4 regions of the Tardiphaga sp. OK246 genome follow, and region 2 is predicted to be linked to each of the others. Evidence: predicted binding sites of a transcription regulator. Region 2 holds the regulator's gene; each other region holds the start of a gene.

Region 1 (4,212 bases), on a different contig from region 2:
AATTCGCATCTGCCGCCACCGGCGCACGCACCAGCTTGGCGCCGGCCGCCGCCTGGAACACGTCTCTGTGGTCGCGGAAATAGGCTGCGCAGTCCTCCGGCGACGGGCAGCGCCGGAGCAGCGTCCGGAACGCGTGACGGTGCACCATGCACAGCCCGCGATGGCCGGACGGCCGGAATGCCAGCGCATCGACATCCGCCCGCCAGACAGGCGCTTCATCGTCGGTTGCGGCGTGGTTGTCGGTCATGATCGCCGATGTCTACCGTGTTTGCCTGCCCTGCCAAAGCGCCGCTGGTTTTGCGTCCGCTCCCGCTCTCCGCTATGACGGGCGCCCACACTGCCGGAGATCCCCGCGATGGCCCTGATGCCGGTTACCGATGCCATGGCCGCGATTCTCGCGGGCGCCGATGCGCTGCCTGAGGAGATGGTGCCGCTGGAAGACGCTTTCCACCGCGTGCTCGCCCGCGACATCGCTTCGCTGCGCACCCAGCCACCGGAGCCCATGTCAGCGATGGACGGCTATGCTGTGCGCGCCGCCGATGCGACACTGGGCGCCAAGCTCCGCGTCATCGGCGAGATCGCCGCAGGCAAGCCGTTCGACCGCCCGCTGCAGACCGGTGAAGCCCTGCGAATTTTCACCGGCGGCGTGCTGCCCGCCGGCGCCGACGCCGTCGTGATCCAGGAAGATACTACGCGCGATAGCGATATCGTCGGGATCAACGAAGCTGCAATTTCCGGCAAGCATATCCGCCCGGCCGGCGTCGATTTCAACGAAGGCGATGTGCTGCTGCGCGCCGGCACCCGCCTTACAGATCGCGACCTGGCGCTTGCTGCCGGGATGAACCATCCGTCACTGCCCGTGCGGCGACGGCCGGTCGTTGCCGTGCTCGCCACCGGCGACGAACTGGTAATGCCCGGTGCGGTCCCCGGCCCCGGCCAGATCGTGCTCTCCAATGGCTTCGCGCTACGTGCACTGGCCCGTGCCGAAGGCGCCGAGGTGATCGATCTCGGTATCGCTGTCGACACGCTGGAGGCGACCACATCGGCCATTCAGCGCGCGATCGATCTGAAGGCGGACGTGCTGATCACCACCGGCGGCGCGTCGGTCGGCGACCACGACCTCGTGCAGCAATCCCTGATCAATGCCGGCGTCGAGATGGCGTTCTGGCGCATCGCGATGCGGCCCGGCAAGCCGATGATGCACGGACGCCGCCAGAGCATGCGGGTCATCGGCCTGCCCGGCAATCCCGTCTCGTCCTATGTCTGCGGCTTCCTGTTCATGGTGCCGCTGCTGCGCGCGCTGTCCGGCCGAAACGAGGTCGCTCACGCGCTCGAACCCGCGGTGCTCGGCCGCGACCTCGCCGCCAACGACCAGCGCGAGGACTATCTGCGCACGCGCCTGGAAACCCGCGCCGACGGCACCGTGGTGGCGACGCCGGTCATCAAGCAGGACTCGTCGCTGCTAGGAAATCTGGCTGTTGCCGAAGGACTTCTGATCCGCACGCCATTCGCTCCCGCCGCCGCCGCTGGCGATTCCTGCGCGATCATGCGACTGCCTGTTTAAAGGCCGAGATGCGCGATGGGATGCCGGGCCACCGGAACTTCCGCCGCGCGGCATGTTCTCTGAGCTTTTTTCTGACTGAGATACCTTAACGCGGCTTCAGTCACTGAATTGTCACGTAACGCAGCGAGACATCGCTGCGAAACAAGATCGGTGCACAAATGGACTATTTCAAACGCTTCAATTTCCTGTTTGCGATGCCAACATTCGACGCCGACGATCTCGAGGGCATTCGGCTCAATCAGATCGTCGATGAGATCGAGCGTTCCGGCTTCGAAGTCGTCAAGGCACGCAAGCTCGAAGACGCCACGATCGCAGTCCAGACCGACGCGGCCATCGGCTGCATGGTGGTCGACTGGGGCAAGAAGGGCCTCGAAGGCAAGACCGCGGCGCTGATCAACCTGATGCGCAAACGGGGCCTCGACTTCCCCATCATCCTGCTGATCCGTCGCAAGCGGTTTGAAGACGTCCCGGTCGAAGTGCTCGATTTCATCGACGGCTATGTCTTCCTGTCCGAGGAAACCCCACCCTTCATCGCCAAGAATCTCATCAGCCGGTTGAAGCAATATGCCGAGACGCTGAAGACGCCGTTCTTCGGCGCTTTGGTCGACTATGCCGAGGAAGGCAACCAGCTCTGGACCTGCCCGGGCCACAATGGCGGCGTGTTCTACAGCCGCAGCCCGATCGGGCGGGTGTTCATGGAACATCTCGGCGAAGCCGTGTTTCGCGACGACCTCGACAATTCGGTGCTCGATCTCGGCGACCTGCTAACTCATGAGGGCCCTGCTTTGCAGGCGCAGAAGGAAGCCGCGCAGATTTTTGGCGCGGAGAAGACCTACTTCGTGCTCAACGGCACCTCGACCTCCAACAAGGTCGCGCTATCGGCTCTGGTTACCGATGGCGACCTCGTGCTGTTCGATCGCAACAACCACAAGGCGGCTTTGCACGGCGCATTGATGATTTCAGGCGGTGTGCCGATCTATGTGCCAACGACGCGCAATCCCTGGGGCCTGATCGGCCCGATGAACTGGGACGCGCTCGACGAGGACGCGCTGCGCGAGCGCATCCGTATCAATCCGCTCGTCACGGATCCCGAGGCCTGGAAACGTCCGCGCCCGTTCCGCGTCGCCGTGGTCGAACAGTGCACCTATGACGGCACCATCTACAGCGCCGAGATGATCATCGCGCGCATCGGCCATCTCTGCGATTACATCCTGTTCGACGAAGCCTGGGCGGGTTTCATGAAATTCCACCCGCTCTATGCCGGTCGCTTCGCCATGGGGCTCAAAGAGCTCGGCCCGGATTCGCCGGGCATCATCGCGACGCAGTCGACCCACAAGCAGCTCGCGAGCTTCTCGCAGGCGTCGCAGATCCACATGAAGGATCGTCATATCCGCGGCCAGAAACGCCGCGTCGAGCATCGGCGCTTCAACGAAAGCTTCATGCAGCACGCCTCGACCTCGCCGTTCTATCCGCTGTTCGCATCATTGGATGTCGGCGCGCAGATGATGAAGGGCCGCTCCGGCGAAGTGTTGTGGGACGATACGATCCGCCTCGGCATCGAACTGCGCAAGAAGATGCGCGCCGTCCGCCGCGAATTCGAGGAGAAGGAAACCCGCACTGAGCGCCGCTGGTTCTTCGAACCCTTCGTGCCCGAGCGCGTCGCGATTCCCGACGCAGCCAGCGAAGGCGCTGTTCACAATGTGCCTTGGGAAAGCATCGGCACTGACCAGCTGGCCACCAATCCGGCTTATTGGCAGCTCGCGCCTGACGCCGCTTGGCATGGCTTCCCCGGCATGGAAGCCGGTTTCACCATGACCGATCCCAACAAGCTGACGGTACTGACACCCGGCTTCGACCGCACCACCGGCGGCTATGCGGAACACGGCATCCCCGCGCCCGTGGTCGCGCAGTTCCTGCGCGAAAATCGCATCGTGCCGGAGAAGAACGATCTCAACTCGCTGCTCTTCCTGCTGACGCCCGGCGTGGAAGCCAGCAAGGCCGGCACGCTGATATCGGGCCTTGTCGCCTTCAAGAAGTTTCATGACGACAACGCGCTGCTGGAAGACGTTATCCCGGAATTCTCCAGGCGCAGGCCGGCGCGTTATGCGGGCATACGCCTGCGGGATCTGTGCGGCGACATGCACCGGTTCTTCCGCGAGGCCAATGTGAGCGAACTTCAGACCAGGCAATTCTCCGCCGACCATCTGCCGGAGATTGCCATGTCACCCCATGATGCCGCGCGCTGTCTGGTGCGCAACGACGTCGATTACCTCCCGATCGATGAGATATTCGGGCGCGTCGCGACGACGCCGTTCGTGGTCTACCCGCCCGGCATCGCCACGATCGTTCCCGGAGAACGGCTCACCGAACGGTCAAAGCCGATGATCGACTATCTCCGGATGTTCGAGACCTGCTTCAACACGTTCCCGGGCTTCGACGTCGAAATCCAGGGCATCTACCGCAAGGTCGACGCCAATGGCCGGATCCGACTTTACACTTACGTGGTCTCCGAATAGGGAGCACGTAAGGAGCCTGATTTGCCAACGGAACTCGAACAGCCGGTCGTCATCCGACCATCACGCGACACCGACGTCGATGCCATGCTGGCGATCTATCGCCGGCACATCCGGCAAGGCGTCGAGGAAGGC
Region 2 (4,212 bases):
ATCATCACCTTGACCGTACTTGCCCTTAACATTGGCGCGCGCATTCTCGGCGCCGAGAGGACAGCAAAATGAGTGAGCTTTCTGTGTCGTCTGGCGTTCCTTCCGTTTCGATGCCGCCGCCGTCGGCCCTGCAGGGCGAGACCCGTCCCAAGGTCACCGTGCGCGACCTGAACTTCTACTATGGCGAACACCACGCCCTGAAGAAGATCAACCTGACGCTGATGGCGAACCGCGTGACTGCGTTCATCGGCCCGTCGGGCTGCGGCAAGTCCACGCTGCTGCGCATCTTCAACCGCATGTATGACCTGTATCCCGGCCAGCGCGCCGAGGGTCAGCTCATGCTCGACAACCAGAACATTCTGGATCCGAAGCTGGATCTCAACCTGCTGCGCGCCCGCGTCGGCATGGTGTTCCAGAAGCCGACTCCGTTCCCGATGACGATTTACGAAAACATCGCCTTCGGTATCCGCCTCTACGAAAAGATCTCCAAGTCGGAGATGGACATCCGCGTCGAGAGGGCGCTGCGCGGCGGTGCACTCTGGAACGAAGTCAAGGACAAGCTCAATGCGTCGGGCCTCAGCCTGTCGGGCGGTCAGCAGCAGCGCCTTTGCATCGCGCGCACCATCGCGGTGCGGCCGGAAGTGATCCTGTTCGACGAGCCGTGCTCGGCGCTGGATCCGATCTCGACCGCGAAGATCGAGGAACTGATCGACGAGTTGAAGGATCAGTACACGATCGCGATCGTGACCCATAACATGCAGCAAGCCGCCCGCGTCTCCGACAGCACGGCTTTCATGTATCTCGGCGAGTTGATCGAGTTCGATCAGACCAACAAGATCTTCACGTCGCCGACCGACCGCCGTACCCAGGATTACATCACCGGCCGCTTCGGCTGACGCGACATATTCGCGGGAGGAATTTGAGATGGCTTTTGAACACACCACCAAGGCTTTCGACGACGATCTGCAGGAGCTGACCCGTCTCGTCGCCGAGATGGGTGGCCTCGCGGAGCGGCAGATCGTCGAATCCGTCGACGCGCTGATCCGCCGGGACGTCGCACTTGGCGCCCGCGTCGTCGCCACCGACTCCGAGATCGACCAGTTGCAGCGCACGATCGAAGAGCGCGCCGTGCTGACCATCGCCAAGCGCCAGCCGATGGCTGTCGATTTGCGCGAGATTGTCGGCGCGTTGCGCGTCGCCACCGATCTGGAACGCATCGGCGATCTCTCCAAGAATATCGGCAAGCGCGTCAATGCACTCGACAGCGACTTCCATCCGCTGAAGCTGATCCGCGGCCTCGAGCATATGACCGACCTCGTGACCACCCAGGTCAAGGCCGTGCTCGACGCCTATGCCGCACACGATCTGCCTGCCGCGATGACGGTGTGGAAGGGCGACGAGGAAATCGACGCGATCTGCACCTCGCTGTTCCGCGAACTCCTGACTTATATGATGGAAGACCCGCGCAACATTTCGTTCTGTATCCACCTGATGTTCTGCGCCAAGAACATCGAGCGGATCGGTGACCATGCCACCAATATTGCGGAAACCGTGTTCTACATGATCGAGGGCCAGCAGATCCTCGACAAGCGCCCGAAGGGCGACATGACCACATTCGCGAATACGCCGACGGTCTGAAGCATGATCAGGAAAAGTGGAAGCCAGTCTTCCGCAAGGATCATGATTTAAAGACTTGTCGGACGTCACTGAGGGTATTGATCAAGATGGCTGTGAATGCACGCATTCTGGTTGTGGAAGATGAAGAGGCGCTAACGACGCTGCTTCGCTACAACCTCGACGCCGAAGGCTATGATGTTGAAACCGTCGCTCGCGGCGACGATGCCGACACCCGCTTGAAGGAGCGGGTGCCGGATCTCGTGGTGCTCGACTGGATGCTGCCGGGCCTGTCCGGCATCGAGCTGTGCCGCCGCTTGCGCGCACGGCCCGAAACCAAGGCATTGCCGATCATCATGCTGACGGCGCGGGGCGAAGAGAGCGAGCGCGTTCGCGGTCTCGCCACCGGTGCCGACGACTACATCGTCAAGCCGTTCTCCGTGCCGGAGCTCCTGGCGCGCGTGAAGGGCCTGCTCCGTCGTGCAGCTCCCGAGCGTCTCGCCACCGTCTTGGCGTTTGGCGACATCGAACTCGACCGCGACAAGCGCCGCGTCGTGCGCTCAAGCCGTCCGATCGATCTCGGTCCGACCGAATATCGCCTGCTGGAGTTCTTCCTGGAACATCCGGGCCGCGTGTTCAGCCGCGAGCAGTTGCTCGACAGCGTCTGGGGCCGCGACATCTATATCGACGAGCGCACCGTCGACGTGCATATCGGCCGCCTGCGCAAGCTGCTCAATCCCGCTGGCGAGCCCGATCCGATCCGCACCGTGCGCGGTGCCGGCTATGCGCTGGATGACCGCTTCGACAAGGCGGCGGAGTAGGTATCTTCCTTCTCCCCGCAAGCGGGGCGAGGTTAGAAGCCCGCAAACAAAAAATGCCCGGCTCATCACCGGGCATTTTCATTTGGTTTAGATGCTTTCCAGCTCAGCGCGTCGGCTTCGGGACTGCGCGGCGGCGGTCGCTGGCCGGCTGATAGGCGATGCGCGAGTGATGTGCGCAATAGGGGGCGCCGGCCAGGGCCTTGCCGCCGCAGAAATAGAAGTCCGCGCTCGACGGATCGCCGATCGGCCAATGGCAGGTGGCTTCGTTGAGTTCGACCAGCGACAGGCGCTGGCTGATCGGAACGATGTTGTCATAGGCGATCGGGTCGGGCTCGGCCTCGATCTCGTAATTATGGGCCAGGGCGGTATTGCCGCGTGCCATCGGGCGGGCGACACGTACCATCTGCTGTGCCGGGCGCGCCTTGCGCTGCCGCGGAGCTGCCGAGGAGGGGCTCTTGGCACGGCCGGACAGGCCAAGGCGGTGCACCTTGCCGATCACGGCGTTGCGGGTCACGTTACCGAGTTCCGCAGCGATCTGGCTGGCGGAAAGGCCGCCTTCCCAGAGTTTCTTCAACTGTTCGACGCGATCGTCGGTCCATGTCATTACCGTCATCGCCGTTTTCCCTTCGTGAGCGCCGGCCTGACCGGGCAGCGCTGCGAGTTGAGACTTCAAAAATCCCTGCGGTCAGAATCCTTTAGCGCTCACCGGGCGCGAATTTCGCGTCCGGCTGTTACGCCGCACTGGATGTGTCAAAAGGATCTACCGCCGCACGAGATGTCGTATCCGACGAGGCAAAAGCTACAATATGCCGTGACTCGCGCGCAAGAGTCGGGCATGCCGCGTCCACATGCTTCTGCAAATAAAGCTGCAAAATCGGCTTTTTCTGCGACTCCGTGTGACTCGAAAGCCGCAGTGCGCGGTTGACAGTCTTCACAGCACACATAGAATAATGCCCACGTGCCGCCCGAGAAGGGCGGCACGTTTCGTTTCTAGGGTCCGTTGTTCGATTTCGCACAGTTGTCATCGACGCGGCCGCAGTCTTTTCGATCGGATCGGTTATGACCAGCAACGCAACGTCTTCGCCCCTCTCTCAGGCTCACTTGCTGCCTGTTTTCGCGCGTGCGGATGTCGCTTTCGAGCGCGGTGAAGGCGCGTGGCTGATTGGAACCGATGGTGAGCGCTATCTCGATTTCACCAGCGGCGTTGCCGTGAACGCACTTGGCCATGCGCATCCACATATGGTCGCCGCATTGCAGGAGCAGGCCACCAAGCTCTGGCACATGTCGAACCTGTTCAAGAGCCCGGACGGCGAGCGCCTCGCGGCCCGGCTGTGCGAACAAAGCTTTGCCGATTTCGTGTTCTTCGCCAATTCGGGTGCGGAAGCGATGGAATGCGCGATCAAGGTGACCCGCCACTATCATTTCTCCAAGGGCCATCCCGAGCGCACGCGCATTATCACCTTTGAAGGCGCGTTCCATGGCCGCACCCTCGGCACGCTCGCGGCGACCGGCGCTGCCAAATATCTCGAAGGCTACGGCACGCCGCTCGACGGCTTCGATCAGTTGCCGCTCGGCGATATCGAAGCGGTGAAGAAGGCGATCGGCCCGAACATCGCCGGCATTCTCATCGAGCCGCTGCAGGGTGAGGGCGGCGTGCGTGCGCCGAGCAACGCGTTCTTCGGCGCGCTGCGCGAACTCTGCGACAAGAACGGCATCCTGCTGATCTTCGACGAAGTGCAGACCGGTATGGGCCGCACCGGCGAGTTGTTCGCCTATC
Region 3 (4,212 bases), 220 kb from region 2:
CGAGGCCTCGACACCGCGCGACGACTGCTGGCCGACCTGCTGAACCGCTCCGCCGCTACCGGGAACGACGGCCAGCAGATTGTTCTTCACGATCTCATAGGCAGCGAGCGTCCACTCGCCGCGGCCGCCCCAGAACGACTGCTTGACGCCGATCTCGGCCTGTTTGCCGGTCGCGAGGTCAAACTTCGCATTGGCGTTACTCGCCGAGATCAAGCCGCCGATGGTATCGACCGCCGTCGAATACTGGCCATAGAAAGCAAGGTTCTGAATCGGCGTATAGACGACGCCGGCGCGCCACGAGGTCGCCGAATAGTCCCGGGTGTAGCTGTTGGCGGGGGTGCGATAGTCGGTTCGTTCGACGGTCGGTTGGTCCTGGCGGACGCCGGCGATCAGCGACAATTGTTCGGTGACGGCCAGTCGGTTCTCGGCGAAGAATGCGTACTGATTGGCGACGCTCTTGAAGCCGGGAATCGTCGGGTCCGGGCTGCTGAACAGGCCGGGATCGAAATTATACGGATTGACCGATGAGGACCCGCTAAACGGCGAATTGTTGGTATGCTTGAAGTCGATGCGGTTAACGTCGAAGCCCGCCACGAAGGTGTTGACCATGCCGAACAGATGGCCCTCGAAGGTGGCGTCCATGCGGTCGCCGATCTGCTGCTGCTGGTGGAAGATCTCGAGATAATCGCCGCGATCGATCAGGCCGGTGCCGGAATTGAAGCCGTAGATCTCGACCTCCTTCCAGTGGCGCTTCGCATACATGTAATAGAGCGTGTTGCGCAGGGTGATGCCGTCGGCCACCTGCCACTCGGTCTTCACCTGGCTCCAACTGTCCTGATAGCGGATGTTGCTGTCGCTGACATTGTAGTTCTTGAAGCGGATCGCCTCATTGAGCTGGCCGTTAATCAGCGGCGTGCCGAAATATTTTGATGGATGGCGGTCGCCATAGTCGGTGGAGAGCGTCCAGGTGATGTCCTCGGTCTGCTTGATCTGCACGGCGGCGTGCAGCGCGATGTTCGAGGTGTTGTCGCGATCGACCCAACCATCGGACGCGTTGCCGGTGACGGCGATACGATAGGCGACGTCCTTGCTGACCGGGCCGCCGCTATCGAGAGCGATGCGGCGCGTCATGTTGCTGTCCAGAGAGATTTCGGCCTGGTTGCGTGGCACCCAGAGCGGCAGTTTCGAAATCACGTTGATAGCGCCGCCGATGGCGCCTTCGCCATACATGACGGAGGCGGGGCCGCGCAGCACTTCGATCTTCTCGGCGGTCCAGGTGTCGAAGGGGAAGTTCACCGTGCCGGAGCCGACATAGAGGCGTGTGCCGTCATAGAGCGACGTGACAGAGCCGCTGCCGGCGAAGCCGCGGGTGCTGAAAGCGATGCCGCCATTGCCGGGTTCACCGATGGCCGTAAAGCCGGTGGCATTCTGCGTGACGGCATCGACCACGTTCTGCTGGCCGCGCTCGGCCATGGTTTCCGCCGAGATCACCTCGACGCTGGCCGGCGTCTGCAGGCGCGTCAGGCCGAGGCGGCTGCCGGTCGACGTTGTGCCGGTGAGGTTGAGCGTCGGCGCTGCGAAGACGGGGCCTGTCGGCGTGGCAACCGGCGCGCCGGTATTGGCGGCGACATTGCGCTGCTGCCGCAAGCGCGCGGCGCGCGTGGCCTTGCCTGATGTGGCGCGGCGCGCGCGCGTTGGCGTCACCGTCGGCTGCACCACCACGGGGTCGAGTACGTGGTGCGATTGCGCAGGTCGCAGCGAGCCCTCGGCGGGCACAAGGAAGCAGGACAGTGCGACAGAGGAAAGAAGAGCTTTGCATTGCTTCAATGCGACGGGAGAAACGGAGGTCATCTACAGGACTCGCGGTTACGTGGCACGTCACCGCAAACCAAGTCTCGCCGCCGCTTTTCAAAGAGGCAGTGTGACTTCCACCAGGACACCCCGCCCAATGTGCTCGCGTGTGACCACGACTGGCGGCAGGTCTCCTGGCTCGCGGGTCACTGCCTGTCGCCGCCTTCCCAGGTGAACACCCAGTGGCTCTTGGCGCAGGCTCGCCGCTTACAGTTGCGGGGGCAGCCGCGGAATCGGGGGATCCCCCTCACCGCATTCCCTTTTGATCCCCGAAGGGAACCGTCACGTTCACGTTAAGGTGAAATTTCCAAATGTGTCAATCAAGTTGCTAGTCACTCGCAACGTGCGCTGACAGGTGTTGATATTGCGCATCACCTGTCATCGCAGCGTCAAGCGATCTGCCTAGAGCCACTGGTGCCAGAGCCAGGATCAGGAGTTCGCCATGGCGCTACATATTTCCCGTCGTCGCTTCCTCGCGCACTCAGCCGCAGCAGGCGCAAGCTTCCTGGCGATGCCTTACCTCAGCCGTGCGGCGGATCGTCCGCTCGTGTCGCATGGCGTGCAGTCCGGCGATGTCGGGACGAGCAGCGGCATGATCTGGTCGCGCGCGGATCGGCCGGCGCAGATGATGGTGGAGGTCGCCACTACCGAATCCTTCAGCAATGCGCGCATGTTGCCGGTTATCACGGCGCTGCCCGAGAGCGATTTCACGGCGAAGTTGCTGCTCGATAATCTGCCAGCCGGGCAGGACATCTTCTACCGCGTCAAATTCCGTGATTTGTCGCATACCGCAATCGTCGGCGAGCCGGTGATCGGCCGCTTCCGCACCGCGCCAGCGGATCGCCGCGATGTGTCCTTTGTCTGGGGCGGCGATGTCGCAGGGCAGGGCTGGGGCATCAACGCCGATGACGGCGGAATGGTCACCTTCGCCACCATGCGCAAGCACAATCCGGATTTCCTGATCCATTCCGGCGATACCATCTACGCCGACGGCCCGATCCTGCCTGAAACGAAACTGCCGGACGGCACGATCTGGAAAAACACCATCACGGTGCCGGAAAAGGCGAAGGTCGCCGAGACGCTCGATGAATTCCGCGCCGCGCACAAATACAATCTACTCGACGACAATGTCCGCGCATTCAATGCGCAGGTGCCGATCTTCGGCCAGTGGGACGATCACGAGGTCACCAACAACTGGTCGCTCTCGAAACAGTTACCGGCATCCTACAAGGAGCGCGACATCACGCTGCTGGCTGCGCGCGGCGCCCGTGCCTATCACGAGATGTATCCGATCTCGGTCAATCCGGCCGAACCGGGCCGCGTCTATCGCACGCTCAATTACGGCCCGCATCTCGACGTCTTCATGCTGGACGAGCGCAGCTATCGCGGGCCCAACGGCCCGAACCTGCAGGACACCTATGGTCCCCATGCGTATTTCATCGGTCCGGAGCAGATGGCCTGGCTGAAGCGCGCATTGATGGCCTCGAAGGCGACCTGGAAGGTCATCGCCTCGGATATGCCGATCGGCCTCGTCGTCTATGACAACGCCGCCGACAAAACCGGGTCTGAGGCCATCGCACAGGGCGACGGACCAGTGCGGGGCCGCGAGCTGGAAATCGCCGATATCCTGCGCTTCATCAAATCGGCCGGTATCCGCAACACGGTCTGGCTGACCGCCGACGTGCATTACACGGCGGCGCATTACTACAATCCGGAAAAGGCGCAGTTTCAGGATTTCGAGCCGTTCTGGGAGTTCGTTTCGGGCCCGTTTCACGCCGGAACTTTCGGGCCGGCGGCGCTCGACAATACCTTCGGTCCTGAGGTCCGTTTCGTGAAGGCGCCGGGGCCCGATAAGCAGAATTTGCCCCCGTCGGCCGGCATGCAGTTCTTCGGTCACGTCAAAATCGACAGCCAAAGCGGCCAAATGACCGTTACCCTGCGGGATCGGGCCGATATGGCCCTTTGGGCCACGGTTCTGGACCCGAAATTGGGCTAACCATTTGGCAGATTCGCATTGTTTTTCGGCGATTTCCCCCTATATTGCGCCGCAACGCGTCCGAGTACCCGGCCCCTTCTGGCCGGGTTTGCTTTTGGAGGGATTGCCCCAGCGCGTTTTCAGACGAGGCAGTTATCGAACGCGCTCGAGCGCAAGGCATAAGCCTTTTGTTGTCGAGCATGTCTTGTTGAACCCGCTCAAGGGCACCCAGACCGTAACCAGAAGAAGACCTATGAACCTTCGCAACATTGCTATCATCGCCCACGTTGACCACGGCAAAACCACTCTCGTGGACAAGCTGCTGCAGCAGTCGGGCACGTATCGCGACAATCAGCGCGTCCAGGAACGCGCGATGGATTCGAACG
Region 4 (4,212 bases), on a different contig from region 2:
GAGAAGATCGGCGAAGTGGTTCAGTTGATCCACAGCATCGCCTCCCAGACCAATCTGCTCGCGCTGAATGCGACCATCGAAGCGGCGCGCGCCGGCGAGTCCGGCCGCGGCTTTGCGGTCGTCGCCTCGGAAGTGAAGGCGCTGGCAAGCCAGACCGCCAAGGCCACCGAAGAGATCTCCGCCCAGGTCGCAGCTATGCAGGCATCGACCAGCGAAGCCGTACTCTCGATCAGCGCCATTACGGGGACCATCGCGCAGATGAGCGAGATCACCACTAGCATCTCCACGGCCGTCCAGGAGCAGGGCGAGGCCACGCGGGAAATCGCGCGCAACATTCAGTCGGTCGCGGCAGGCTCCAGTGAGATCAGCGAACATATCGGGGGCGTCAGCAGCGCAGCGGAAGCGACCGGGACGGCGGCCTCGCAGGTGTTGTCGAATGCCAGGGAGCTCGACACCCAGTCCGGCATGTTGCGAACGGCTGTGGACGAGTTCCTGACCAAGGTGCGTGCTGCGTAGAGGCTCTTCTTCCCCTCTCCCTTGTGGGAGAGGAAAGTAGATCACGCTCTAACGCAAAAAGCCCTCCCTTGCGGGAGGGCTTTCGTCGTTCAGGCTGATGCCTGCTCGCGTTGATTACTTCGCCTTCAGGAAGTCGGCGACTTCGAGCAGCACGAACTCGTTGTCGTCGGCCTTGTTCGGCTCGCGGCTCGACGAGAACGGCAGGTTGTTGTCGTTGCCGACGATGATGTGGGTGGCATCAACCTGGTCGACGTTCTCGATGGTGAAGAACGGGAAGGTCAGCACGCCGTCATTCAGCGGCTTGCGGGCCAGCTTGTTCGGGTCCTGGATCTTCATCAGGTCGATGAAACCAATCTTGCGAACGGGCTTGCCGACGTTGGCGTCGTTCAGTTCGATCTTGTAGACCTTCTTGAACTTGGCGAGATCCGGGAAGCAGTCTTCACCGCGCTTGCCGTCGGCGCAGGCCTTGTCCTTGGTGCCTTCGCCATTGTCACGCTCGATGATCAGGCCGTTGTCGGCGGTGATCATGTTGAAGTCGCCGATGGCATTGCCGTTCTGTTCGAACACGTACTGCCAGTAGCGACCGGTGAACTTCTCGTTGGCGACGTCGAATTCCAGGATGCGCGAAGCTTCCTTGCCGTCGACCTTTTCCCAGTCCTTCTTCTCGGCATCCCAGATCGGGCCTTCGAGCAGGCCGTATAGGAACTTGCCATCCTTGGAGGAGGCGAAGCCTTCATAGCCCTTGGAGCGGCGCAGGTTGACGGTGGTGTAGGTGGCGCCCGGTGCGCCCGGCGACTGCACCGACCAATGGTCGGGCGAACGCACCGGCTTGCCGTCGGCGACGGTGTCGAACACAGCCAGAACCTTGCCGGTCTTGTCGGCCTTGATGATGTAGGGGCCGAATTCTTCGCCGATCCAGAAATTGTCGCCGACGATCTGGAAGCCTTCGGTGTCGACATCGGCGCCGGTCAGGTAGCGCTTGGCGGTGTCTTCGTGAACGATGCGGAACGGCACCTTCTTGTCGGGATCGTGCAGGAACACGGTGGCCTGACGCTCGACCTTGCCGTTCTTCCAGTCGATCTTGTGATGATTGAGATAGATCATGTAGTCGGCCGAATTGTAGCGCGAGCCGGCGCCATTGTCGGTCAGCACCCAGAACGAACCGTCTGGCATCACCTTGATGCCGGAATGGCCCTGCAGCGGCTGCCCCTTCATCGGCAGCGAGATGCCGGTGGCGCGCTCATAGGACTTGCCCATCACGGTGCCGAGCGCGTCGACGCGCTTGCCGGTTGTGTATTTGCCCGAGGTCTTCAGGTCGTTCGGCGCATCCGCTGGCGCATCGATGGTCGACGTCGCCGGCAGCACGGCATGGCCGGCGAGCTTGGCTGGAAATTCGCCTTCCGACTGCGCAAAGGCTGCGGAAGAAAGCATGACGAGGGAAGCGACGGAGCAGAGGAATGTGCTGCGCATGGTTGTCTCCTTTGTGGTGACCATGCGCGGTGTTCTGGGGGGCGGGCGTTACGCTGCGCTGACAGTTCCGTGACGAATGGGTGACAGCGGGGGAAAGAGCTGCGGCATGGGGTCGCCGCGGCTGCGGGTTAGGCGCGGTTCCTCTTCGTTCAACCCACGCAAAACCATCGTCATGGCCGGGCAAAGCGCGAAGCGCGGCTTCGCTGGATGTCCCGGCCATCCACGTCTTCTTTGTGGCCGAGACGTAGATACCCGGCATTCGCCGGGCATGACGAACATACCTGCCGTGCGGTTCTATCTGAAATGCGCCTACTGCTTCTCGATCCCCGCATCCGTGATCAGCTTCTCCCACACCTTGAGCTGATTCTTCAGGAAGGCGTCGAACTCTTCCGGCGTACCGGAGAAGGCTTCCATGCCGCGGTTGGCGAGGTCTTTCTGGATCTCGGGGCGTTCGACGATCTTGCGGATTTCGGCGTTGAGCTTGACGACGATGTCCTTCGGCATGTTGGCCGGGCCGAGATAGCCCTGCCACGAGGTGATGTCGAAGCCCTTCACGCCGGCCTCGTCCATGGTCGGAAGGTCGGGCAGAAGCTTGGAGCGATACTTGGTGGTCACCGCAAGCGACTTCAACGCCTTGGCGTTGACATGCGGCAGGCCGGTCGGAACGTCGACGAACATCATGCTGACACGGCCGGCGATGACATCGGTGAGCGCCGGTGGTGAGCTCTTGTAAGGCACGTGCAGGAGATCGAGCTTGGCGAGGCGGGCAAAGGTCGCGCCCGAGACGATCGCCGACGAACTGCCCGATGCGTAGGAGTACTTGCCCGGCTCTTTCTTGGCGAGCGCGATCAGCTCTTCCACGGAGTTGGCGGGAATCTCGGGATTGATCACCAGCATGAAGGGCAGGTCGCCGGTGCGCGCGATCGGCGTGAAATCCTTGATCGGATCATAGCTCATGGTCTTGAGCAGAAAAGGATTGGCCGAATGCGTCGTGTTGGTCGTGACGAACAGCGTGTAACCGTCGGCGGGGGCGCGAGCGACGAAACTGGCGGCGATCGAGCCATTGGCGCCGGCCTTGTTGTCGATCACGGTGTTGGCGTTCAGTGCGGTGCCGAGTTCCTTGGCGATCAGGCGCGTCGTGGTGTCGGTGCCGCTGCCTGCGGCGAAAGGGAGCACCAGCGTGATCGCCCGGTTTGGATAATTCGCGGTTTGTGCGATGGCATCCGGGGTCGCCAACAGTAGCGCTCCGATAAACCATGCGCTCGCCACACCGCGAAGAACTGAAAGTCCGTGCATTCCGCTTTTCTCCCTGAATCGGCTTTGGTAGCCCACATTTGTTGCGGGCAAACTAGCGGAGGTCGGTGACGCACGGAAGCGGAAAGGTATGCAGTTCAGGTGAGCGCGCTGTCGATGGTGTAGGCCATGCAGCGACTTCTGCTGCACCGGGTCGACCTTATCGCGTTCGTGAGCGACGGCACCTGCAGACGGCCGCTGATCCGCAGCATCTCCGCGTCGAGGTCGGTGCGAATGCCGGTGCAAGCTCCGGAGCAAGCACGATCGTTTCGCCGCGGTCCTTCTCGTCCCCGCTATTGCTTCCCGACCAGCGGACAGGTTCAGCGCCGCGCAGGCGCGAAGCTCTTTGACAAATGCAAAGCAGCTCCTATATAAATTAGAATAATTCTAAATTAAGTAAGGCTCTGATATGAAGGCGTTTTCGGAGCTCACCGAACGCGAGGTGCTGGCGGTTGCGATCTCCAGCGAGGAAGAGGACAGCCGGATCTATCTCAGCTTCGCCGAGGATCTGGCAGAGCGCTATCCCGATTCCGCGAAAGTCTTCAGCGAGATGGCCGAAGAGGAAAAGGGCCATCGACATCTGCTGTTGCAGATGTATGAGAAGCGCTTCGGACCGAACCTTCCGCCGATCCGGCGCGAAGACGTCAAGGGCTTCATCCGCCGCCGACCAATCTGGCTCACGCGTAACCTGTCGCTCGACACTATCCGCAAGGAAGCCGAGAGGATGGAGTTTGAGGCCGAGCGTTTTTACGCCAGGGCTGCCGAGCAGGCGACGGATGTCGGCGTTCGCAAGTTGCTGGGCGATCTGGCCGAGCTGGAAAAAGGACACGAGCATCTCGCGGCCAAATTATCGGATGCCATCCTGACGTCCGACGTTCGTACGATGGAGGACAACACCCGCCACCGGATGTTCGTCCTGCAGTATGTTCAGCC

The links. The regulator PhoB, encoded in region 2, activates phosphate uptake and scavenging genes when phosphate is short. The targets are predictions, from matches to a motif close to TGTCATNNANCTGTCAT.
Region 1: a site for PhoB is predicted at 1,663-1,679, ahead of CHC01_RS12355 (Orn/Lys/Arg family decarboxylase). Genes of this name have one in related genera too.
Region 3: a site for PhoB is predicted at 2,228-2,244, ahead of CHC01_RS22500 (alkaline phosphatase D family protein). Genes of this name have one in related genera too.
Region 4: a site for PhoB is predicted at 2,056-2,072, ahead of CHC01_RS01035 (esterase-like activity of phytase family protein). Genes of this name have one in related genera too.

Annotation. Positions count from the first base shown of each region.
Region 1 is NZ_FZOX01000002.1:1,044,820-1,049,031, forward strand. Features, by position in the region: gene CHC01_RS12345 (hypothetical protein) at 1-247, opposite strand, end outside; gene CHC01_RS12350 (molybdopterin molybdotransferase MoeA) at 356-1,564, shown strand; gene CHC01_RS12355 (Orn/Lys/Arg family decarboxylase) at 1,723-4,080, shown strand; gene CHC01_RS12360 (GNAT family N-acetyltransferase) at 4,102-4,212, shown strand, end outside.
Region 2 is NZ_FZOX01000005.1:435,769-439,980, forward strand. Features, by position in the region: gene pstA (phosphate ABC transporter permease PstA) at 1-72, shown strand, start outside; gene pstB (phosphate ABC transporter ATP-binding protein PstB) at 69-896, shown strand; gene phoU (phosphate signaling complex protein PhoU) at 925-1,638, shown strand; gene phoB (phosphate regulon transcriptional regulator PhoB) at 1,731-2,435, shown strand; gene CHC01_RS23460 (GcrA family cell cycle regulator) at 2,539-3,048, opposite strand; gene CHC01_RS23465 (aspartate aminotransferase family protein) at 3,495-4,212, shown strand, end outside.
Region 3 is NZ_FZOX01000005.1:217,770-221,981, forward strand. Features, by position in the region: gene CHC01_RS22495 (TonB-dependent receptor) at 1-1,851, opposite strand, end outside; cobalamin riboswitch at 1,959-2,150, opposite strand; gene CHC01_RS22500 (alkaline phosphatase D family protein) at 2,294-3,847, shown strand; gene typA (translational GTPase TypA) at 4,080-4,212, shown strand, end outside.
Region 4 is NZ_FZOX01000001.1:215,533-219,744, reverse strand. Features, by position in the region: gene CHC01_RS01040 (methyl-accepting chemotaxis protein) at 1-516, shown strand, start outside; gene CHC01_RS01035 (esterase-like activity of phytase family protein) at 631-1,986, opposite strand; gene CHC01_RS01030 (Bug family tripartite tricarboxylate transporter substrate binding protein) at 2,296-3,282, opposite strand; gene mbfA (iron exporter MbfA) at 3,689-4,212, shown strand, end outside.